Regions from separate parts of the Oceanobacillus sp. E9 genome, predicted to be linked through region 1. Evidence: predicted binding sites of a transcription regulator. Region 1 holds the regulator's gene; the other holds the start of a gene.
What was found. Region 1 encodes LexA, which represses DNA repair genes until DNA is damaged. Its sites were predicted from a motif close to CGAACATATGTTCG; they were not measured.

Region 1 (12,569 bases):
GTAATGCAGCAAACCGTGACAGGGACGTTGGAAAATATCGTTCATGCTGCAGACAGCTTAAAAAATCCTTCCATGATAATTATTGGAGATGTAGTGCGGCTAAGGGAACAGATTCAATGGTTTGAAGAGGAAACCACTGAACATGATTTCAATCCAGAAGTGGTGATTGGTTAGTTGGGAGGTGCAGTTGTGCAAGGAGTACTTTATGTCAGTCATGGCAGTCGTATACCCGAAGCAACAGCAGGTGCAATTGCTTTTATCAACGAAGTGAAAAAACAGATTGATATCCCATTGCAGGAAATTTGTTTTCTAGAGATTTCCAAACCAGACGTCGGGCAAGGGGTAGATAATTTGATCAAACAAGGAGCTACGAAGATTGCTATTGTACCTGTTTTCCTGTTGCGAGCGGGGCATTACTATCAGGATATTCCAGAAGAAATCAAACAACTTAAAAATAAATATCCACTCATACAATTCATCTATGGGGAGCCACTTGGCGTACAAAATCGTTTGACGAATGTTTTGGTAGAACGAATTGAAGAAACTAATATCCAGCCAGATGAAGGATCAAAAATCCTGCTTGTAGGCCGAGGTAGCCGTAGTCCCCAAACACAAAAAGATATTGAGCAAATTGCATCGAATTTACAGCTGAAAATGAACCTCCATGTCGATGTATGTTATTTGGCTGCTTGCAGTCCTTCCTTTGAACATGGATTAAGGTCCTCATTGGAGGAAAATTACTCACGTGTTTTTGTCGTTCCTTATCTATGGTTTACAGGAGTACTGCTTCAGTCGATGGAAAGAGAAATCAACGTGATGGAAAAGCAGGGTAAGGATTTCATTCTGTGTAGTGAGTTATCTAAACATCCGATTATGGTCGAAGCATTGAAAGACCGGGTTCAGGAAGCAATTCACTCAAACAAAATTTATAACTCTACAAGGGAGGTTAGATGATGGCTTTCACTCCAATGATGATTGATTTATATGACAGGCATGTGGTGATAGTTGGAGGAGGCAAAGTAGCCCTACGAAGAGCAAAAACACTTTTGAAAAATGATGCTGTAGTAACAGTAATTAGTCCGAAAGCAGTGGAAGATATTGTATATCTGTGGACAAAAGGACAATTGCTTTGGAAAGAAAAGTATATAGAATCCACGGATCTTAAAGGTGCCTTTCTTATTATTGTCGCAACGAATGATCCAATTGTTAATTACAATGTAATCAACTGGGCACCAGAAGAATCACTAATCAACGCTGCCGCAGATGTAGAAAAGGGAAATGTCGCATTTCCATCTTTTTTTAGACGAGGAGATCTCTCTATCAGTGTATCAACGAACGGAGCGAGTCCGCAATTTGCTGTCAAAATGAAAAAAGAGCTTGAATGTTTATATAATGAAGACTACGGAGATTATGTCGATTTTTTATCTGTGTGCCGTCAGCTTATTAAGGAATCATTTTTAGATAGATACCAACAGAAGTTGTTGTTAAAAGAGATTTTGTCAGAAGAATTTTTAGACAGAGAGAGACAGAGAAGTTTTATTGAGTCGTTGAATAAAAATGGAAAAATGATCGAAAGAGTGAATCAGAATGATGGATAATGATTCTAAAAGAATTGGCATTGCAGCGAGCCGAAGATCGAATGAAATCTCAACACTTGTTAAAAAGATTAATGGCACACCTGTTGTGTTTTCCATTCAAGGAGAACAGGTTTTAAATGATGAAACGAGTGAACGAGATGTGGAGGAATTAATTGCCAACGCTTTTGATTTCGTTGTGCTTACTACCGGAATAGGAGCTTCAACATTGGAAGAAGCTTCATGGCGTGTCAATCGTTTCCCCGAATTTATCAGAAAGCTAAGTAGTATACCGTTGGCAATACGTGGAAGTAAAACTGAGAAATGGCTTAAAAAGCATTCCTTGAATGCAAAAGTTGTTTCAAAAGATGGAACAATGGAAAATCTGCTAAATTCCTTGACGCCGTTAATAGGAAGAGAGAGCAATAAAGTTTTTCTTCAGACATATACTGAGGACGATTTGGTATTGAAAGAAAAACTAGAAAGTATCGGCTGTAATGTATATATGTCAAAGCCATATCGTTACAGAAATCCAGATAAAGAAACCATAGACAAATTGGAGTTAAATATAGTTGAGCAAAATCTAGATGCCGTAATTTTCACGAGTAAAACCCAGGTCAAGAATTTATTCCGAACGGCTATTGATACAGAATTATTAGCAGAAGCATTTAATAATCATGTAACTGCTGTAGCCGTTGGTAAAGTGACCGCCAATCAATTGAATCAATATGGTATCGGGCGTGTGGTTCAGCCCGCAAATCAAAAGATGGGCGCCATGATAATCGAACTTAGGGATTATCTATCGGCAAATCCAAATCAATAACTTGATGGAGGTTTTGAATATGAAATCTGTAAAAAAGAAAGAACGGGTAAACATCCTGCCTCATGGTGGCAAGCTCATCAATAGGGTAATAACCAGTGAGAAAAAGGAATCGTATCTACATAAATCAAAATCATTGCCCACATTAAAACTAGACGCATGGAGCTTATCAGATTTGGAGCTCATTGCCAATGGTGGTTTCAGCCCGTTAACTGGATTTATGGGAGAGGAGGATTATCGAAGTGTCATCGAACATGTACACTTGAAAGACGGAACAGTCTGGAGCATTCCTATTACATTGGCCGTAAATAAAGAGAAAGCAACCTCCTATGATATTGGTACGACGATAGCTTTGTTTGGAGAGGACGATATTTTATATGGTGTGCTTGAGTTGGAAGAAAAGTATACCTATGACAAGGAAAAAGAAGCAAATCTCGTTTATGGTACGACAGACACTGCTCATCCTGGCGTTAAAAAACTTTACGAAAAAGGAGATGTGTACCTTGCTGGGCCGATTTTCATGTTGAATCGTCCGAGTCATAGTAATTTCGAAAAGTTTTATTATGATCCGAAAGAAACAAGGGAAATGTTTGCTGACTTAGGGTGGAAAACAATTGTTGGTTTCCAAACACGTAACCCAGTTCATCGCGCCCATGAATATATTCAGAAAAGTGCTTTAGAATCTGTTGATGGATTGTTGTTGAATCCATTGGTGGGTGAAACAAAATCAGATGACATTTCTGCGGAAATACGTATGGAAAGCTATCAGGTTATTCTAAAAAATTATTATCCAAAAAACCGTGCAAGACTTGTCATTTATCCAGCCGCTATGCGATATGCCGGACCTAAGGAAGCAATTCTTCATGCGATTGTTAGAAAGAACTATGGATGTACGCACTTTATTGTCGGTAGAGATCATGCTGGTGTAGGAGATTACTATGGAACGTATGAAGCACAGGAATTGATTTCCCATTATGAAGAAGAACTAGGTATCCAGATATTTAAATTTGAACATGCTTTTTATTGTGCCAAATGCGAGAATATGGGCACTGAAAAAACGTGTCCGCATGGAAAAGAATTCCATATCCATTTGAGTGGTACCAAGGTCCGTGAGAAGCTTCGCAATGGAGAGCAGCTACCTAAGGAATTTTCCAGACCAGAAGTTGCATCCGTACTTATGAAAGGATTGAGCAAGAACAATACAAATTAAAGGGTGTTTCCCGTGTCAGCAGAAATGATATTCGTACTCCTGATGGTTATTGCCATGCTGGGAGCCTTGCTTTTTGAAATGGCAAGTCCATCGATTGTTGTTTTTACGGTCCTTACTATATTCCTGATAACGGGTATTCTTAATCCGTCTGAAGCTTTGAGCGGATTTTCCAATGAAGGGATGATTACTGTTGGTCTCCTTTTTGTTATGGCAGGAGCAGTAAGGAAAAGTGGAATTCTTGAAGACCTTATGAAATCATGGATGGCTGGAAGCGATAGAATGATCGGTTCTGTTGTGCGTTTTTTCATTCCTGTTTCACTTCTTTCAGGATTCCTGAATAATACACCAATCGTCGTCACTTTTATGCCGATAGTAAAAGGCTGGTGTGAAGAAAAGGGGATTGCACCTTCGAAGTTCTTGATCCCCCTTTCTTACGTAACAATACTAGGGGGAACTATAACAGTCCTTGGAACATCTACCAATCTAGTAGTTCACGGAATGCTAATCGATTATGGTTATGGCGGTTTTACTTTATTTCAACTAGCAATCGTAGGTATACCGATAACTATAGTTGGTCTTATATATATTTTTACGATAGGCTACAGGTTTCTTCCGGAGAATAAAGGTCTTCAGCAACAAATTGATGATGATCCCAGAGAATACTTGGCAGAATTAATTGTGGATCAATCTTTTTCATTCGCCAATCAAAGTATTAAATCTGCTGGATTAAGGGATTTAAAAGGTTTGTACCTAATCGAAATCATCAGAGAAAATGAACGAATTTCCCCTGTAAGGCCGACAACAATCATCCAGTCAGGTGATCGATTAATCTTTACCGGACTAATTGAGACTCTTAGAGATGTGCAAATGATAAAAGGATTAACATTACGAACAGGTACAAATCTGGAACTTAGTGAACTGAAAAATGGTAATACTGAGATTGTGGAAGTAGTTATAGCGCATCAGTCATCGCTGCAATCAAAAACGATTAAACAATTAGAGTTCCGTTCAAGATTTAATGCAGGTGTGATAGCCGCTCATCGAGAAAATGAACGAATTGAAAGTAAAATAGGAGACATTGTCCTAAAACCAGGAGATACGTTGCTACTATTAGCTGACAAGGATTTTGTTGAAAAGTATAAGCATTCCAAAGACTTTTATATCTTAACTTCTCCAGGTACTACGGAGACATTGAGAATAGACCCTATAAAAGGGTGGTTTACTCTCCTTCTGTTTTTTGGATTGATAGCACTCGTGACATTAGGTGCGCTATCCATGTTTAAAGCTATGACCATGGCAGTTGTTCTGTTGCTGCTGTTCAAGGTAATAACTCCAGAGGAAGCGAAGAAATATATCCATTTTGACGTATTACTATTGATTGCAAGTTCATTTGGCATCGGATTGGCCATGTCGAAAACAGGTTTGGCTGAGTATATTGCGGAAGGCATGTTGATGTTGGGAAAATCAGCAGGTCTGATTTTGCTCTTACTATTGATTTATATTTTGACAAATATTTTCACAGAGATAATTACGAATAGTGCTGCAGCAGTCTTGATGTTCCCTGTTGGGATGGAAATGGCAAGGAGCCTTCATGCTGAACCAATGGGATTTGCAGTAGTAATTGCTATTGCAGCTTCAGCTAGTTTTATTACGCCAATCGGCTATCAAACAAATATGATTGTATATGGCCCTGGAGGCTATAGATTTATAGACTATCTAAAAATAGGGACACCACTCAGTCTGATAGTGATGGTTTTGACTGTTAGCATTGTCATTTACTGGTGGTATTAGGAGGAAAACCATGAATAAATCTACTAATATCGTATGGCATCAATCCAGTGTAAAGAAAGCAGACAGAGAACATTTGAACAATCATAAAAGTGCTGTATTGTGGTTTACTGGATTATCGGGATCAGGTAAATCTACCTTATCTTCGGCATTGGAGAGTGAATTGTTTTCAATTGGGACACACACCTATCGTCTTGATGGGGATAATGTCCGGCATGGGTTAAATAAGAATCTTGGCTTCAGTCCGGAAGACCGGACAGAAAATATTCGTCGTATAGGAGAGGTTTCCAAATTGATGGTTGATGCGGGATTGATTACTTTGACAGCATTTATCTCTCCTTACCGGGAAGACAGGGATCGTGTAAGAGCAACTCTTGCACAAGGTGAATTCATTGAGATTTACGTGAAGTGTAGTCTAGATATATGTGAAGTTAGGGATCCGAAAGGGTTATACAAAAAAGTTCGTTTGGGTGAAATTAACAATTTCACTGGAATTGATGCTCCATATGAAGAACCACTTCATCCAGAAATTATAGTAGATACGGAAAATCAGACGCTGGAAGAATCCGTTCAAATGATTATTCAATATTTGAAAGAAAAGCAATACATCAAAGGCACGAGTTGAAAATGAAGCTTGTGTTTGCTAAAAGCGTTCTTCTGCATTTGGCACAGTGGGGTTATCCATGGGGTTTACTGCTGATTTAAGTGAAAGAGGAAAATTGTTATTATATATATTGATGTTAGCAGGAAGAATTGGAGAAATTCTAAAGGTAATATAGGCTGGAGATGTCTTTACCGGATAAATCATGTTAACAAAAGAGGAAAAAATAGACAATTTATTTAGGTGGCTAGTCCTGTCGGGCAAGTCACTTTTTTCATATAAATGGTAGAAAAGGGAGGAGAGTTATATTATATGCCATTTCGAGATTATAGAGTAACATCTAAGTTTGGTTATAGAAGAGATGTGTGGACAGGAATCGGATTCACTTTTCATACAGGGATAGACTTAGTTAAGTATCATAAAGCAAGTATTCAAGCATTTACAGATGGGGAAGTTATTTTTGCTGGTATGGGTAGAACTGGAACTGGTTTAGGCGGTTTTGGAAAAGTAGTACTTCTTCAGGATAAAAATAACCGAGGGCAATTATATGCTCATTTGGATAGTGTATCCGTACAGCGTGGTCAATATGTAAAGAAAGGGCAAGTAATAGGAGAACAAGGGGATACAGGAAAGACAACTGGTTCTCATTTGCACTATGAAGTGCGTAAAAAAGCTGAGACTCAACCTCCATACGGCTGGACCTCAGATAGGACGAATAACTGTTTAGATCCTACGAAATATTTACAAAACTATCGGGATAACAAGCATATTATTCAGGATATTCAGTCTGGGTTAAATACTAAATATCAAACAGGTTTATCCATAGACGGTATATCAGGTCCGTTAACAATTAAAGCAGCAATCAAAGGATATCAAATAGAATTAAATAAACAATTCAATGCAAAACTAAATGTTGATGGTATATGGGGGCAAAAAACAAAAGCCGCTACAGTTACAATAGCAAGTGGCGCTAAAGGAAATATTACCTGGATACTTCAAGCGATGCTTTATATTAAGGGAGAGAATCCAAAAGGATTAGATGGTATTTTTGGTACTAATACAAATAATGCAGTGAAATCTTTTCAACAAAAGGAAAGTATCCTCATTGATGGGAAAGCAGGAAAAGTTACTTGGGAGAAATTATTTTTATAAGTCTAAATTGTATTAATAAACATCAAAGTTTGGTGAATATTAACTTTGATGTTTATTAATTACATGTAATTTATTTTAAGTAGGGGTTTTCTACATTTTAGATGGGGGTGTATTGTAATATAGTGGAGGAGCTGGTGGTAATTTAGGTGCACTTCCCCAAAAAACGGGTTCACTTACATATTTATATTCTCCTCTTCCATCAAAACTTGGGCCATGTGCCCACCTACCTTTTTTACTTTCTTCGCCTTCTGAGAAATTAAATAGTGTATATGATACTTCTTGAAATTCTTTTGATCTAGGGAAAGTTGAAGGAACCACGATATCATTCTCACGTTCTTCGAGCTCTCGTATCGCAGCAAACCACTGATTTTGATGATATGTATCTCTTGCAATAAGAAAAGATAACATATCTCTTACACCTGGATCATCGGTCATATTATATAAGCGAGTGACTTGTAATCTTCCTTGTGACTCCGCAGTAAGGTTAGCACGAAAGTCCGCTAATAAATTCCCGCTGGAAATGATGAAATTTGCAGTCCATCGATTTCCATTGCTATCTGCTGGCATTGCTCCAAGTCCACTAACAATCGCATGTTGTGGGTTAGAACCCCCTAATATAGCTGCTAGAGCAGGATCTGTGTCATAAGCATTCTGCTGCGTCTCAAATGGTGCATCGTTTAATAACCTAGCTATCATTGTAGCTAACATTTCTACATGACCAATTTCTTCTGTTCCAATATCAAATAACAAATCACGATATTTAGGCTCTGCTCTACTGTTAAATCCCTGGAATAAATATTGCATCATTACACTAATTTCTCCATACTGTCCACCAAGTACCTCTTGTAATTTTCTAGCAAATACGGGATCAGGCCTACTTGGTTTTGCCTCGAATTGCAATTCTTTAAAATGATAAAACAATGCTTATTCCTCCCTCCATATAATAAACAATTAAGTATATGCAGATAAAAAGTCTAATATTCTATACTAAACACATTGTTACACAATAAATTTTAAGTATAAGGAGAAGTTGTATAAGATTAAAATATCTCTTTGAAAATAATTTGAATGTTGATACCGGTAGTCCAGTTTACTAGACGTTTAGTGTGGGAATTATAAAATAGAATTACTGAGCTAAATGTGTTTTATTACCATTGTTTCTGATTTTTAGAGGGAGATATTAATAACTTGCGGTAATTAAAAATAGTTTTTATATAGTTATTACAGTAATCTAACTTACTTATATTATTAGTTATTTAATAAATTCATAGAATGAATACGGTGATTTGGTACCATGTAGCCAAAGCGATTAATAATCCGGCAGATCCTAATTTTAGAATATTTTCTTTTGACTTAATTTTTTTAGTTTCGATTACTTCTAACGTAGTAACGATGATTAAGATTATACATAAGAAAGGTAATGTTAAAAAATCTACATACTTAGTTAGATAATATATCCCTAGAACCATTGCTATAAGGGCAGTTGGAATATAAAAACTTCGTCGTTGATAGAATTTATCTGACATTTCATTTCTCTCCTTTCATTTCTTAATATTATAATATTAGTTCATTTCTTAATATTATAATATTAGTGTAATTCTAGATTTATGTACAAACTATGCAGACAGATAAATTCTATCGATATAAAAAGAGTTTAGCTATAGAAAGCCAAACTCTTTTTATTAGAAAATATTTCGATATAGACCAATCACTTTTCCAAGAACTGTTACATTCTCATAAAATAAAGGTTCCATTGTAGCGTTTTCCGGTTGTAGTCGTATACGTTTTTCTTCTTTAAAAAATCGTTTTACTGTTGCTTCATTTTCCTCAGTCATTGCTACAACAATCTCTCCATTTAATGCTGTGTTTTGTTGTTTAACAATTACCATGTCTCCATCTAAAATGCCTGCCTCAATCATACTTTCACCATCAATTATAAGTACAAATACATTATCGTCTGGACCGGCACTCGAACTTGGAATTGGAACAAATTCTTCGATATTTTCAACCGCTGTAATTGGTATCCCTGCAGTAACTTTACCAATTACAGGTGCATAACGTGCTTCGTCTTTTGGAAGCTGTTGTTCCATTTCTGGATCAATAATTTCAATTGCTCTTGGCTTAGTAGGATCTCTTCGTATGTATCCTTTGTTTTCTAACCTTTCTAAATGCCCGTGAACAGTTGAGCTGGAAGCGAGTCCAACTGCTACAGCAATTTCTCGAACTGATGGTGGATATCCTTTTAACTTTACTTCGCTTTTAATAAAGTCAAAAATCATTTGTTGTCTTTTTGATAGTTTCGTCATCAAACGTTCACCTCTAGCATAGGTTTTTATTAATGATAGTTTATCATTTTACTATTAAATAAGCAAACACTCGTTCTAATTTTTATTGACAAGATCATATGTTCGGTATATACTTTGAATCAAATAGGAACAATTGTTCGATAAACGGATGAAAGGAGCTTTTAATTATGCTGAAGAAAATTACTAGAACCGATGCATTCTATGTGATAGCATTTGCTTTAGCGCTCGCTTTTTTATATTTCTCTATGGTAACGAGCGGTTAATTAAACAGGAGGAAGTTAGGATTGAAAGCAGTAGTATATTGTCGAGTCAGCACGGATAAACATACACAAGAGTCTTCCCTTATACGCCAACGGGAGGAATTGCAATCATTAGCAAACAAGCTAAACTTTACGGTTATTGATTGTATTGAAGAGCAGGCAAGCGGGTACGATATCGAACGAGAAGGACTCTTTCAACTTCTCGAATATTTTTCAAGTAAAGAAGCGGATTGTTTATGTATTCAAGATGAAACTCGTTTAGGTAGAGGGAATACAAAAATTGCACTTTTTCATCAATTAGCTAAGCTAAATATCCCTATATATACTGTAGCTCACGAAGGTGAATTGGTACTGAATGAAGCCGATTCGATGGTATTACAAATTGTTGGAATTGTAGAAGAATATCAGAGAAAAATTCAAAATATGAAAATAAGAAGAGGAATGCGAAGAGCAGTACGTGAAGGATATCGACCTGAAAAAAATTTAAAACAAATTAATCAGTCTCCTGGTAGAGATCGAACGGAAGTGCCCATTGAAGAAATTGTTCGATTGCGGCAGAATGGGTTAACATTTAATGAAATTACAAAGGTGCTCAATGGTTTAGATTATAACGTTTCAAAAGCTACTGTACACCGTAGATATCAAGAATATCAAAATACTTGAATCTGGATTCGAGGTAGAGTACGATAAGAGGCAGGATATGAAATCCTGTCTTTTTGTCATTTTTAATAGTGGGGAGGTTGACACTATGTTATCTAAAGATAAATTAGAGAGAATTAATTTTCTGTCTAAAAAATCTAAAGAAGAAGGATTAACAACAGAAGAAAAAGCAGAACAAAAGAAGCTTCGTGAAGAGTATTTAAAGAATGTACGTAGCTCTTTTAAGAACCAATTAAGTACAATGACAGTTATTGATCCAAAAGGTAATGACGTTACTCCCCAGAAGCTTCGTGATTACCAAGACCGAAACAAAAAACATTAAATTCTATTGGTCATGCTTGTTGTCATGATAAATTCAATATAGAATGAAGAAGTAAAGGCTTTATTTTGAAAGGGGTAGACAAAATGTCAGGCAATGTAGAACAATTATCAATAAATACGATTCGTACGTTATCCATTGATGCTATTGAGAATGCAAACTCAGGACACCCAGGATTACCAATGGGTGCGGCACCAATGGCGTACACATTATGGACAGATTTTATGAATCATCATCCAAAAAACTCAAAATGGTTTAACCGTGATCGCTTTGTATTATCTGCGGGACACGGATCAATGCTATTATACAGCTTATTGCATCTTTCCGGTTATGATGTATCTATTAAAGATCTAAAAGAATTTCGTCAGTGGGATTCAAAAACTCCAGGACATCCGGAAGTACATCATACCGATGGTGTAGAAGCAACTACAGGACCATTAGGACAAGGTATTGCGATGTCTGTAGGTATGGCTATGGCAGAAGCGCATTTAGGTGCAACGTTTAATAAAGACAGATATTCTGTAGTAGATCATTACACGTATGCCCTTGTGAGTGACGGCGATTTAATGGAAGGGATTTCTCATGAAGCAGCTTCTTTAGCAGGTCACTTAGGATTAGGTAAATTAATCGCACTTTATGATTCTAATGATATATCTCTAGATGGAGATTTAGACCGTTCTTTCTCTGAGGAAACAGAAAAACGTTTTGAAGCTTATGGTTGGCAAGTATTACGAGTGGAAGATGGAAACGATGTAAACGCAATTCGTGAAGCGATTAAACAAGCGCAAAGTAATACGAAACAACCAACACTTATTGAAGTGAAGACTATTATAGGATACGGTTCTCCAAATAAATCAGCTTCTGCTGCTTCACACGGTGCTCCATTAGGAGAAGATGAAATAATATTAACAAAAGAATTTTATAAGTGGAATCATGAATCATTCCATGTACCAGATGAAGTATATGCTGATTTCCAAGAAAAAATCGTAAACGATGGAGAGAAGAAGGAAGCTGCTTGGAACAAGCTTGTTGAAGAATATAAAGAATCTTATCCTGAATTAGGAGAACAATTTGATCTAGCAATTAATGGTCAACTTCCAGAAGGATGGGAAGAGGAACTTCCGGTATATGAGCCTGGTAGCAGTATTGCAACTCGTGCATCTTCTGGTGAAGTACTAAATGCAGTAGCTAAAGCAATACCTAACTTCTTTGGCGGAAGTGCAGATTTAGCTGGTTCAAACAAAACAACAATTAATGAAGAAGGCGACTTTACAAAAGAAGATTATTCTGGTCGTAATGTATGGTTTGGTGTACGTGAACATGCTATGGGAGCGGCGTTAAATGGTATGGCCTTGCATGGCGGGTTACAAGTGTTTGCTGGAACGTTCTTCGTATTTAGTGATTATCTTCGCCCTGCTATTCGACTAGCAGCAATTATGAATATGCCTGTGAATTTTGTATTTACTCATGATTCAATTGCAGTTGGTGAAGATGGGCCGACTCACGAACCAATTGAACAGTTAGCATCATTAAGAGCAGTTCCAAACTTATCACTTATTCGTCCGGCGGATGCTAATGAAGTACAAGCTGCGTGGAGATTAGCTCTTGAATCTGAACATCAGCCAACAGCGCTTGTTCTTACTCGTCAAAACCTTCCAACACTAGAAGGTACGAAGGAAAATGCGTACGAAGGTGTGAAAAAAGGGGCTTATGTAATTAGTAAATCTGAGAAAGAAACTCCAGATGCATTATTACTAGCTACTGGTTCAGAAGTTCAATTGGCAGTACGTGCGCAAGAAACATTAAAAGAAAAAGGTATCGATGTTCAAGTCGTTAGCATGCCTTCATGGGATCGTTTTGAAGCTCAAGAAGATGCATA
Region 2 (12,569 bases), on a different contig from region 1:
TTTGTAATAGGAGCTCTTTCACTTGTGCAGATTATCTATTTAACAGAAATGGGTACACTATTACTTATTTCTAAAATTCCTGTGAAAGCATGGCATTTATTTGTTATTTTTTTACAAAGAACGATTATTTCATTACCGATTATAGTGTTAATTGCTCATATGATTTACTAGATTTAAAGTATAATATCGTCTTCATCCAGGAGCGATTTCCAAATCTCTCCTAGTTATTTTTATTCTTATGAGGTGAACAGCAGTGTATATAGAACAACTTATAGAAAAATTAGGAATTGATAATGTCTCACAAAATGAAAGCATCTTATTCCGCCATGGGTATGATGAATCTCCACATAAAGCGGTAGAACCAGATGTTGTTTGTTTTCCAACATCCAAAGAAGAAGTACAAGCCATACTTGAAATCGCAAGAAATAATCAGATTCCAGTGACTCCCTTTGGAACAGGATCAGGACTTGAAGGCTCTTCCATTCCTGTAAATAAAGGAATATCTATTAACTTTGAACAAATGGATAAGGTTGTGGAATTTTCACCTGAAAATATGACTGTTACTGTCCAGCCGGGTATTACACGGTTTCGACTTAATGATTATATTAACTCAGCCGGTCTACAATTCCCGGTAGATCCAGGCGTAGACGCTACCATTGGTGGAATGGTAGCAACTAACGCAAGTGGAACTACCGCAGTTCGTTATGGAGCAATGAAAGATCAATTGGTAGATTTAGAAGTAGTGATGGCTGATGGAACGATTATTCATACAGCTTCAAAAGCAAAAAAATCTTCTTCCGGGTATTTAATAACAAATCTTTTTGCAGGATCAGAAGGTACTTTAGGAATAATAACAGAAGTAACATTAAAGCTTCACCCTATTCCCGAACATACAATTATGGCAAGATGTACATTCGAAACCATTAATGAATGTGCTACAGCCAGTCAGCAATTATTATTAAGTGGTATCCCATTAAAGCGCATAGAATTAATGGACGCAGCAAGTGTTGCTGAAGTTAATCGCCAAAATGGATATAGATTCCCGGTACGCCCTTCGCTTTTCTTTGAGTTTGCAGGTGCAAAGCGAGCAGTGGAAGCTGAAGTAGAGCTTGCTCAATCTATTCTAAATGATTTAAGTTGTGAAAATTGGGCTGTAGCATTAGATCCTGCTGAACAACAAGAACTTTGGAAAGCAAGATATGACCTATCCTATTCTTTTCAATCTATAAACGGAATGGATGAAGTAGGAGCAGATGTATGTGTTCCTATTAGAGATTTACCTGAACTAATAACCTATGCGAGAGAGTTAATTGATGATAGTGGGTTGAAAGGCGGCGTATGGGGTCATGTCGGTGATGGAAACTTCCATACTTTAATTTTATTTGACCCTCTGATTGATGGTCAGAAACAATTAGCTGAATCCGTCAATGAAGCATTAGCAATCCGTGCGATAGAGGTTGGTGGCACGTGTACAGGGGAACACGGTGTGGGAATTGGCAAGCAAAAGTTTCAAGATCTAGAACACGGCAATTCCCTATCTATTATGCGTAATATAAAGCAATTATTTGATCCTGCTGGTATCCTTAATCCAGGAAAGATATTTATAGATTAAATAATATCAAACCTACGATGTATAGAAATTATTATGAAATAAGCTATAAAGAAAAAATAAGTATAGTGATCTTCATTGTATGAAAATCACTATACTTATTTTTTACTTCCTCCAATGACGTTGATCCCTACGAGCAGATTTAAAGAATGAAACACACATCAGAATAATTACCACAGAGAATGGAAGAGCAGCAATAATTAACATGTTTTGCAGACCTTGTGTACCACCAAAATAAACTATTATCGCTGCAACTGCAGATTGCATAAGACCCCACATAATTTTAACAGAGTTTTGTGGGTTAATCGTTCCTCCAGTACTTAACATACCGAGAACGAAAGTCGCTGAATCTGCTGATGTAATAAAGAATATCGCTACAACAAATAAAGTGATGATAGACATTATCATACCTAATGGATATTCATTTAATACACCAAACGTAGATGTTTCTAATGCAAATTTTGATATTTCAGCAATGCCATTCTGTTCTAAGTTTAGTGCAGAGACTCCAAATACTGCGAAGAAAATAAAACATACAATCGATGGGACTAATAACACCCCAAGCATAAATTCTTTAATTGTTCTTCCTTTTGAAATACGCGCAATAAAAATTCCAACAAATGGTGACCAAGATATCCACCATGCCCAATAAAATACCGTCCAATTATTAATCCAAGTTCTTTGATCACCATCTTGAGGAGCTAATCTTAAGCTCATATCAAAGAAATCAGATACATAACTTCCTAATGTGTGTGTAAACATATTAAGGATATATAGCGTAGGACCGATTAGAAATAACATGAGTAAAAGTACAAATGCAAGCCCCATATTAATATTACTTAAATACTTTATCCCTCGACCGATTCCTGACCATGCAGAACAAATAAATAGAATGGTCGCAATCACTAATATTAGTAACTGCATCCAAAAAGTACTCGGAGTACCAAATAAATAAGATAATCCCCCGTTAATTTGTGCAGAACCGAATCCAAGGGTTGCTGCAACACCGACAACTGTAGCAAAGACTGCTAGAGTATCAATAATTTTCCCAGCCGGTCCTTGCATACTATTTCTACCGAATAATGGAACCAATGTCGCACTTATTAACCCTGGAGTGTCTTTATAAAATTTAAAATATGCTAAAACTAATGCTACAATTCCATAAACTGCCCACGCATGTATTCCCCAATGAAAGAAAGAATACTTTAATCCATCGTTAATCGCTTGTTCGGATCCTAGTTCTGCACCAGGAGAACTAATAAATGCATGTGAAATAGGTTCTGCAGTAGTCCAAAATACTAAACCCATCCCCATTCCAGCACTAAATAACATAGCAAACCAAGACAATAAACTAAATTCAGGTTTGTCATTCTCTTTGCCTAATTTAATTTTTCCATATTTAGAAAATATAAGATAGACACAAAATATCAACATTAGCATGACTATTATTAAATAATACCAACCAAAGGTATCCGATATAAATGTTGTAACGTCTGACGTAAATCCTTCTAGATTGCTTGGAGCGTAAGACCCCCACAGGACTACGATAATACACAATGCTAATGAATACCAAAAAACACTCGTAACACTTTTCATTCATACACCTCTTCTTTATTACTTTTCTTTTTTTTATGTATAGGCATCTTATTTAATACCCGACCCGTTATACAATCAAACTATTATTTGGCATGATATTTTAATATCCCCTTGGTTAATTAATACTATAATAGTGATAAATACCGTCAGTTTATAAACCGATCACTAAAGAAGCAAGCATTAAAAAACCGCTTCTATACATCGTATATTAGCGTTTTTCTTATTTATATACTTTGCCTGTAGATTTAAAAAATTGTTTAAATTTATTTGGAGGTGGAACTGAAGTAATGCACCAAATAATTAAAGGAGGATCTATCATAATGAAAAAGAAATGGTTAACGATTGTGCCAGCTGTTGCTTTGACGTTTACACCACTTTACTTTCAACAAGTAGAGGCCTCTAATGACCATCCAGCATCGCAAACGGAGCAGTCTAATTCTGAGGTACCTGAAAAGCTTGAACCAATCTTGGACATTGCACCCGAGCATCAACCCACACTCAAAGTAGATAGTGTAGGATTAGAGGTAGAATTAGTACAAGTGAAGTTAAATCATTTCGGATTTGAGACAGATGTCGATGGAATATTTGGTAGCAAGACTGAACAACAAGTAATGAATTTTCAAAAAGAACATGAACTAATGATTGATGGAATTGTTGGTGAAGAGGCTTGGACAACCTTATTAGCTGAAGAGCGTCAAGATATGTTTACTGTTGATTACGCGATTTTTCTAGCTGAAGAAGAATTAAACAATGACGACCTAATTTTCAGCAGTAATGGTGAACTGTATGTAGATAAAGAAGGAAGAACTTTTTACAACCTAAAAGCATCTAGTAAATCCATGATTGAAGATGGAGGTACTGGAACGGTAGGCTTCTATAATGTATACAGTGATGGAGAAGTTATCTTATCGGAACCGATGAGTAAATAAGACAGTGCAGCAGAGAATATCTGTGGGTGTTCTCTGCTTTTTATAAATCAATTGAAAAATTTGATGTTTTATCCATATGGGATATAACCTATTAGAATACGACAGTTATCTCATCTTACATGTTTCTGTTGATATTATTTAGTTATTCCCGAAGATTTCAAAACTAACTTGACCTGATAATTGAATATAAATAAATGTAAGTAGTAAAATTTCTATTATGAAGAAAAAGAGAAATAGTTTTATTGATGGGTATCTAAGCTGAAGTATATAGAAAGTTAACCATAAAATAAAGAGAATAATCATTATCGGGAGATTAATAGGAATAATATCTGTTGTTTCAAAGGTTAAATATAACCATGCAAGAAATATACCTATTCCTCCAAAGATAATAACACCTAACGTAATGTTAACGATATGAATAATTTTTTTGTTCAAGAATGTTTCCCCCTTTCATTAAATTGTTCATCAAAATTATTAATTATCTCGTCACAAATGGCAATAATCTAATGTTTTATAATGAGTTAAACTTCCCGAAGCAAATGATTAAAAATATCTGTTTATTGTCATTATAGTTTAACTGCATTATTCATATTCCAGCTTTTTATATATTCAGCATATCAAAGTTCTGCTCTTTCATTTATTTTAGTGAGAAAATAAAATCATTGATATCAAAAAGATGATGATTAAGTGAAACACAGATTGTACTAAAATTAATTTGTATACCTTATGCCATAGATAAATATCCCTTAAGTTTAGAAAGTATTGATAATAGGAATAATTTCTTTGGAGGGATTTAATAAAATGATAAGTAGAGAAGATGTTTTCAAATATACACAAAATAAGTATAAAGTTGAACCAGATTATCCTTGGGAAAAATATTCAAATTTTGCCGCTTTAAGACATAAGGATAGCGGAAAATGGTTTGGCCTAATTATGGATATCACTGAAGATAAATTAGGAATTAATGCCAATAAAAAAATTAATGTATTAAATGTCAAAGTAAGAAAAGAAATGATAGGATCATTAAGAGAATTAGAAAATGTTTTTCCTGCATATCACATGGATAAAAATAACTGGGTAAGCATTGTTTTGGATTACACAGAAAATTTAGATGATATTAAGGGGCTAATTGAAGAAAGCTATGAATTAACTTCTTGAATTCCGTTATTTTATATCCTTCTTCAAGTTGATTCCAATACTGAAATTGTCATTTACATCAATATATTCAATATTGAACATTTTTTAGCCAACTCTTATTCAAGTGGCTCACCAAAATTATATTTAAGTATCATATCTTCTAATCTATTTCATCGTGTTAATAGATACTTTTAACGTTATATCCTTTTTCTCTAAATTCACTTAAAATACTTGGATCAATTACAGTATGTCCAGAACCAACAATTACAAGGTATGTCTGTCTGCTCTCGCTCTGTAGTATTTCATCTAGTTTGTTTACCATATTAATATTACGAGTGTCATTCATTTCTTTTTGATATTCATCATCAGCACGATTAAGATCATTAGTTACAATATTAATTAACTCTTCCTTACTGCTACTACTATTACTGTGTACCCAGCTATATCCTAATTGGTTAATCCAATCAGCTTGTTGTTCAAATGTTTGTATCGTATGTTCTAACATTTTGACTTGTGTATCTAAATTGTAGCTACTAAAAACATTATATTGATCTTCTACTGTTTCTAATTCAATAATTTCTTTACCATCTTCTAAGGCTCGTTTAAGGAAATATAAATCAACACCATACTCAGGTCTTAAATCGCTTTTCTCCCTGATGAATGCCCCTAGTATACTTTCTATATACCAAGGTTGGTATTTATTAAAGTTCTCTAGAGATAACTCCTGCGCTTCTAAAATACCTGAAAGTTTTTTTAAAGACTTCGGTGACAACACTTTATCCAAAGTCATACCTTCACTAAATAACGCCAATTTATTGATTTCTTCTGCATTGACTTCAGGTTCTACTACATTAATTTCAGGAAGAATTACATTTGCACTATCATATGCCTCTTCAATTGCATTTGCAAGTGGATAGAAATTTTCATGACCTACATGAATAATCCCTTGTACATACAGAGTTGTCTCACCATTTACTATCTTCCATAGCAATCCACCATTTCCATCATAATCATACGTCATTTTGTCACCATCCCTATTGGTACTCTTCGAAACCTTATATTATCCTTAATAACTCATTATCAACGTAGTGCAATTAATCAGTAAAGTCAAATAAATCGATGTATAACCTAGCCGAAACTAGGCATTCTTCGAGAATAAGGCCTTTTCTATAGAATAGTAACTTTTAAAATCGCATTAAAATTTATTTTTAATTCATGCTCTAAGCCTACCTTTTCAACCACAGTAATATATTGATCTTGGTAATTGATCTTATTAATGTAACCTTTGGTATTATGGTAATCATAATTGTTATAGTACTTTATATTTATTAAAAGATTGTCCTTATGTGCCATCATTAATTGAAATCCGTTTTCTTCTAATTGTTGTTCATCAAGTATAGGCTTCTTCTTTCTGTTTTGTTTTACTTTTAATTGATTTAACATCTCGGTATGTTCAGGCATCATCATAGATGTCCATTTTATTTTACCTCTGTCATTAATACTCATGTTCCTGTTCTCCTTTTAACGAACGTTTGTTCTCATTATATCAATATATTAACAAGTGTAAACACGAAAAAAGTGGAAATCCTGTTAAAATTCGCTTGCTCCTATGTGAACAACTCATTAGAATAGGAAATAAATCAACATATAAGGAATGAAGTTAAATTAGAAAAGAAAATATAAGGGGATATTATGGTTATATACAAGTTTTTACCTATTTGGAATGATGTTGAGGCTGTGAAGAAAGGAAAGTAGGTAAGCGAATTGGCAGACGAATTACTGGACGTGCTGCAGAAAGATTTTTAAGTAAATTCACTAAAAAACGAGTACTAGAAAGAGAGGTTAGTTATGAGTATTGGTAGTTGGGTTGGTATTGTTATAGCTGTTGCAGTTGCATTTGGTTTATTCGATTCAAAGAAAAAGAATAAAAAATAAAACTCCCCTTAGCTATTTTTTGGGGAAAGAAGCATTTTGAAAGTAAGTGGTTTAAAAGTTTATTAGTTTTTATGTATAGAGATTTGAGATAGTGAAAATTTTTGTCAATTAGAAAAAATAATAGTGAACGAGAAACTATCTTCCTATAATGGAGAAATCATTCTTATGGCTAGTTAGAAATCTTGCATGGCGGTTGATGCTTTGAAAGTTTAGATCTTAACAGCATCTTTCGCATATTACTCTGCCAAGTGTATTAGATAAATATAAATACTATTAGATAGGTGATAATTATGAACTCTAACTTAAAGATATATTTTATTGGATTCTTTTTAGCCATTCCTATTATGTTTAGCTTAGTCTCTATACTTTGGAAAACCTTTGTAAGCGGAAATCCATTTTCAACAACTTTAATTGACAATTTGGGTATTCTAGGTGTGTATTACTTTATCATAAGTATCGGTTTTACAATATACTTAAAAAAGCTTTAAAAATATATTTACATTTACTCAGAAAAAGACTTCACAATATAAGAAGTGGTTCCTTTGTAAAAAAGGAACCACTAAAATAATGAGTGAAGAAAGAATATTTACTAAAATACCTTAAAGAAATTGATTTGTATGATAGGTTAATATTTTTTAGCAAATTTCTTCCTCTAGATATATATTTTTTTTGTATCTTTTTTTGGAAGTGTATCAAATAATTGAATATAGATTTCTTCAATCGACTTCCTCACATACATCGTTTTCCCTATACCCATCCACCATCAATCAATATTTTTCTATAAGGAAGACTACCAATATTACTTATTTCATTAGCTTTCATATTACTCGCCCTTCCTATTTTTCTATATTTCACCATAGTTATATAATTCTATAAAACTGTTATTAGCATCCTATAATTAGACAAAAACAGGAATTAGCAGTTTTTAAACAAAAATATGTTCTAAGTAAAACATGATTTTTAATATAAATTTATCCATAAAAAATACCACTTCATTAAAAGTGACCTTTTACATAACGAATTTATAAAGATATATGGGTTACCAAATGATGAATCAATTCAGTTCATTGTTAAAAGTATAACATTTGAATTAGACAGATTTAAAAATTGGTTTCTTTCTTGAATTAGTAATTGAATCATTTAATCATTTTTAACTATCACCAACATTATAATTCCCTAGAACAGATAGTTTATTGGAAAAGGCATAATGCGTTGTATCTTTAGAGATTTGCTCCAGTTCCTCCATCTTTGTACATATAACTTCAGCCATATAATTATACTCTCCGCTAATTCTCCATAGATCGATAACATTGCTGTTCTCTTTACAATAATTCGTTAACTTTTCACAGCTCTTTGTTTTAAATAAAACAAAACCGTGAATTCCTTTATTTAGTTCCTTATGATTTACCTCTACCGTATAACGCGTTATCACATAATCTTCTAACCTTTCAATTCTCGTTTTCACAGCAGGAGATGACATGTTTATTTGTTTACCGATTTCTGTATATGTAAGTCTTGAATTTCTTTTTAATAAATCTAATATTTGGTGATCAATATCATCTAACATTCCTTTCATCCTCTCCGATCACTTTAAAATTTAAAGTTTTTCTTAGTATATAACTTAATAATTCCATTGTAAACAAATCGTCAGAGAATTAAAATTCTATATGAGGTGATTAATATGACATGTTCCATTTTCTCAGATTATAAAATCGGGAACTTAACATTAGATAATAGAATTGTAATGGCTCCAATGACAAGAGGATTTGCCGATAATGAAACCGGTGAAGTTAATCACTTGATTGCCGACTTTTATGGAAAAAGAGCGAGATATGGTGCCGGCTTAATCATCACAGAAGGTATTGTCATCAATAAATTAGCCAAAGGAACTTATGGGATTCCGGGAATATTCACACATCGCCAAACCCTAAGTTGGGAAAAAGTCATAAGAGAAGTACATCAATATAAAACGAAAATTTTTGCCCAACTTTGGCATGTAGGCAGATTAAGTCATCAGGAAATTTTAAAAGGTCATGCACCTGTGGCTCCATCTGCCATTGTTGCTAGCGGTCATGTGCATAGATTAAGGAAACCGTTTCAAGTACCTAAAACTTTAAGTCGTGCGGAAATATATCAAATTATCGATGACTATAGACAAGCAGCAAGAAATGCAATAGAGGCCGGTTTTGACGGTATTGAAATACATGCAGCACATGGTTATCTCATTGACCAATTTATCAATGAGAAATCAAATCTTCGACAAGACGAGTTTGGAGGATCCTTACAAAATAGACTGCGGTTATTAGATTTAATTATTAAAGAAGTAAAGAAAGTTGTGCCTAAAAATAGAATAAGTATCAGAGTTTCTGAAAAGAAAGATGACGATAAAAATTATGTATGGGAGCAACCAGAAGAAATGGTGCGCGCTATTACAAAGATTCTTTCCAAACATCGAATAAAAATTGTTCATCCCTCTGTAGAAAACTACGGTGACGCACTTAAAAATGATCAAAGATCGCTTCATGAGTTATTTAGGAAATACTGGGAGGAAACCCTTATAGCTGTTGGTAATATAGCTCCTAATAAAGGGTCAGCAATTGTTGATGAAAATCAAGCAGATCTAATTGCATTTGGGCAATTATTTATATCCAATCCTGATTTAGTCATTCGTCTGAAAGCGAATCAAGAGATTTTACCTTATCACAAAAAAGAGCAGTTAAAATGTTTAAATTAATATATACGTGAATTTGAAAAACAGGCAGTCAAAATATTGCAACAGACTCTATCAAATTCATTTTATTAAGACCTGCCAACACCCCTATTGAAGAAACTATAGAAGTATTACCTGATGTGGTTAATTTAGGTAAAGCAAGGTACAGATTTTATCTTCTCCCCTGCAAATACTCCCACTTTTCCTAATGAAAGTGAACCGGTTAGATTTGCTGCAATTTTAGTCCTCTCTGCTATACGATAATTAACCTTTCCTTGTACAACGTCAAAAAAATAGTTGTAGCAGTAGGTCTAAATATATGCGGGTGAAACATTCTTTTTAATGCCGAATTATAGCGTATTCTTTTAATCGTTCCCTATATTATCATCTGCCAATACTACTCCGTAATTGCTGATGAGAATACAATCTGTATCAAAATCCGAATACGTAAACCCGACTAGCTTCCTAAATAATTCCGCGATCATCTAGATAAGCCTAAAGTATCCGAAATTTCCCTCGTACTGCTTTAGTATAATCTCCCTACCTTCCGACACTTTTTTACGTACCGAACGTCCGCGGTATGGTTGTAGCTCATTTGCAGAAGTACAGGTAAAAAGTTGTATATGACAAATATAAAAATAGTTCCAAGTGGAAAAACACAGCAAGTATGAAAGCGCAATTAAATTGATGCAGACTACGCTACTAAATATAAGACACCATGGAATATAGAGCCTTGGCGTACCGAGTCTAACTACGCGAAAGTTGTAGCCAAAGCATATAATCCATAAGATCAAGTATTCTAAAATACATCTTTCAAAATTGTATATAAAATAAGCTTCTCACAACTTTTTGAGAAGCTTATTTTTATTTCAAATCCCTCTTAAAAAGGCATACCTATTTCATATACATAGAGATGGAATTATGACATTTAAAAAATGCTATATAAACAAGATTAAAATAAGTAATTTTTTGAAAGAGCCTCACTTATTCGAGTGGCTCACCAAAATTGTATTTAAGTATCATTTCTTCTGCATACCCTCTGTCTATTTCATCCTCAACATTAACGAAATTTAGTATGTACCATTGTCCTTAAATTCCCAACAATGACGCCATCTTTTGATTTCAATTCTTCTTTACAACATCCAAACCAATATGAACCCAATAAAGTTGCCATAAAATCCCCCTCATTATAATTATAGTTATATACCTAAATTCTATAAAAACAGAGATTTTCCTTCTATAATATAATAACTTCTAAACTCACATCAAAATTTATTCTTGTATAATCATCTGAACTTACCTTTTCAACCAAAGTAATGTATTTATCTTGGTAATTGATCTTATCAATATATCCTTTAATATTATGGTAATCATAATTAGTATAATATTTAATACTAATTAGAAGGTTATCTTTATGTGCCATCATTAACTAAAAACTATTCCTCAAGTTGCTGTTCATCAAGTATAGGTTTTTGCTTCCTGTTTTGCTTTTCCTTTAATTGGTTCAACAACTCTCATGCTCAGGCATCATCATAGCTGTCTATTTTATTGTACCTCTATCATTAACACTCATGCCCCTACTCTCCTTTTCACTGGTCCACATAAAAGGATGTTTTCAAACTTAAATGATCGAACTTGTTTTCTATAGTGACAATAAGCAATAACGTGTTCCCTTTTTATTTCAACAACGCTTATTATCCGTTGAGTTACTTCATTATTGTTATCTATATAATAAATCATTACTAATTCCTTCGAATTTTCAAGTAATCCTTTCATGTTCACCCCTTTAATACGAACGTTTGTTCTAATTACACTAAAAAATAAAAAGGTGTAAACATGAAAAAATTAGAATGCTTAGCTAAAATAATAGCCTCAGTAATTTCAATCCTAACTACATACAATTTTTGGTTGACAGCCCAAAAAAAAGTTAGAAATGGAAAAACTGAAGCTAGAAATCAGAAGAACACCATTTGAAAGTATTTGCTAAAAAATTATAGTTAAAAAAATCATTAAAATGTTATTGAGCGTTATTATTCATTTTTTGCTGTTGCATACTGTTTGTCCCACTTTTAGCTGCACCTGCCAATTGTTGACCGCTCTGATTGTTAGTCATGCTTTGTAAAGGCTGAGTCATTTGTTGGGCCATAGGGTTATTTAGTGCATTAGAAATAGTTTGAGGCAAATTTTTAAAGGTTCCGTTTTGCATTCCCTTTCTGATACCGTAAATAGCTGCACCTACAGCACCTATAGCAAGTAAAGAACTCATCATCCCCGATGATCGGTTATTCATTATAGTTTTCACCCTTTCTATCAAAAAAATTATTTTGAAAATAATTCTTTTCTATTGTTTTATAAATTACCTAAATTATACTTAATCATTTTTTATTTTTAGTTATAAAAAAACTCCACAAGTTTTATATGCGGAGTAAAAGGACTAACTTGGAAGTTATTTCTTCTTTTGTATATAGTATCATCAACAATTAGCAATATATACAACATATGTAGCCCTAGCTTTATATGCCAGGGCAAAGTAAACTTTGAATTTAATAATAAAAAAGGTTTATGCCATACAACACAATATATGCAATAGTTATTCTATTGTGACATATTAAAGAACTTTTTAAGGTAGTGGGATGAAAAAGGTTATTAGAAA

Region 2: a site for LexA is predicted at 6,797-6,810, ahead of AQ616_RS11675 (YolD-like family protein). Genes of this name have one in related genera too.

Annotation. Positions count from the first base shown of each region.
Region 1 covers NZ_LSNA01000005.1:648,507-661,075, reverse strand. Annotated here, with positions in the region: gene cobA (uroporphyrinogen-III C-methyltransferase) at 1-174, shown strand, start outside; gene AQ616_RS07005 (sirohydrochlorin chelatase) at 190-954, shown strand; gene AQ616_RS07000 (NAD(P)-binding protein) at 954-1,598, shown strand; gene AQ616_RS06995 (uroporphyrinogen-III synthase) at 1,588-2,397, shown strand; gene sat (sulfate adenylyltransferase) at 2,417-3,604, shown strand; gene AQ616_RS06985 (SLC13 family permease) at 3,617-5,395, shown strand; gene cysC (adenylyl-sulfate kinase) at 5,406-6,017, shown strand; partial or broken gene AQ616_RS19410 (potassium transporter TrkG) at 6,046-6,156, shown strand; gene AQ616_RS20045 (peptidoglycan DD-metalloendopeptidase family protein) at 6,306-7,145, shown strand; gene AQ616_RS06970 (manganese catalase) at 7,236-8,066, opposite strand; gene AQ616_RS06965 (hypothetical protein) at 8,411-8,671, opposite strand; gene lexA (transcriptional repressor LexA) at 8,828-9,451, opposite strand; gene AQ616_RS06955 (YneB family resolvase-like protein) at 9,736-10,374, shown strand; gene AQ616_RS06950 (DUF896 domain-containing protein) at 10,460-10,693, shown strand; gene tkt (transketolase) at 10,777-12,569, shown strand, end outside.
Region 2 covers NZ_LSNA01000007.1:410,704-423,272, reverse strand. Annotated here, with positions in the region: gene AQ616_RS11710 (YjiH family protein) at 1-171, shown strand, start outside; gene AQ616_RS11705 (FAD-binding oxidoreductase) at 254-1,612, shown strand; gene AQ616_RS11700 (glycine betaine uptake BCCT transporter) at 1,715-3,205, opposite strand; gene AQ616_RS11695 (peptidoglycan-binding domain-containing protein) at 3,526-4,134, shown strand; gene AQ616_RS11690 (hypothetical protein) at 4,273-4,569, opposite strand; gene AQ616_RS11685 (MmcQ/YjbR family DNA-binding protein) at 4,936-5,292, shown strand; gene AQ616_RS11680 (TraB/GumN family protein) at 5,450-6,292, opposite strand; gene AQ616_RS11675 (YolD-like family protein) at 6,439-6,777, opposite strand; gene AQ616_RS11670 (Lrp/AsnC family transcriptional regulator) at 8,357-8,773, opposite strand; gene AQ616_RS11665 (oxidoreductase) at 8,888-9,940, shown strand; gene AQ616_RS19930 (YolD-like family protein) at 11,154-11,339, opposite strand; gene AQ616_RS11655 (hypothetical protein) at 11,486-11,692, opposite strand; gene AQ616_RS11650 (hypothetical protein) at 11,934-12,206, opposite strand.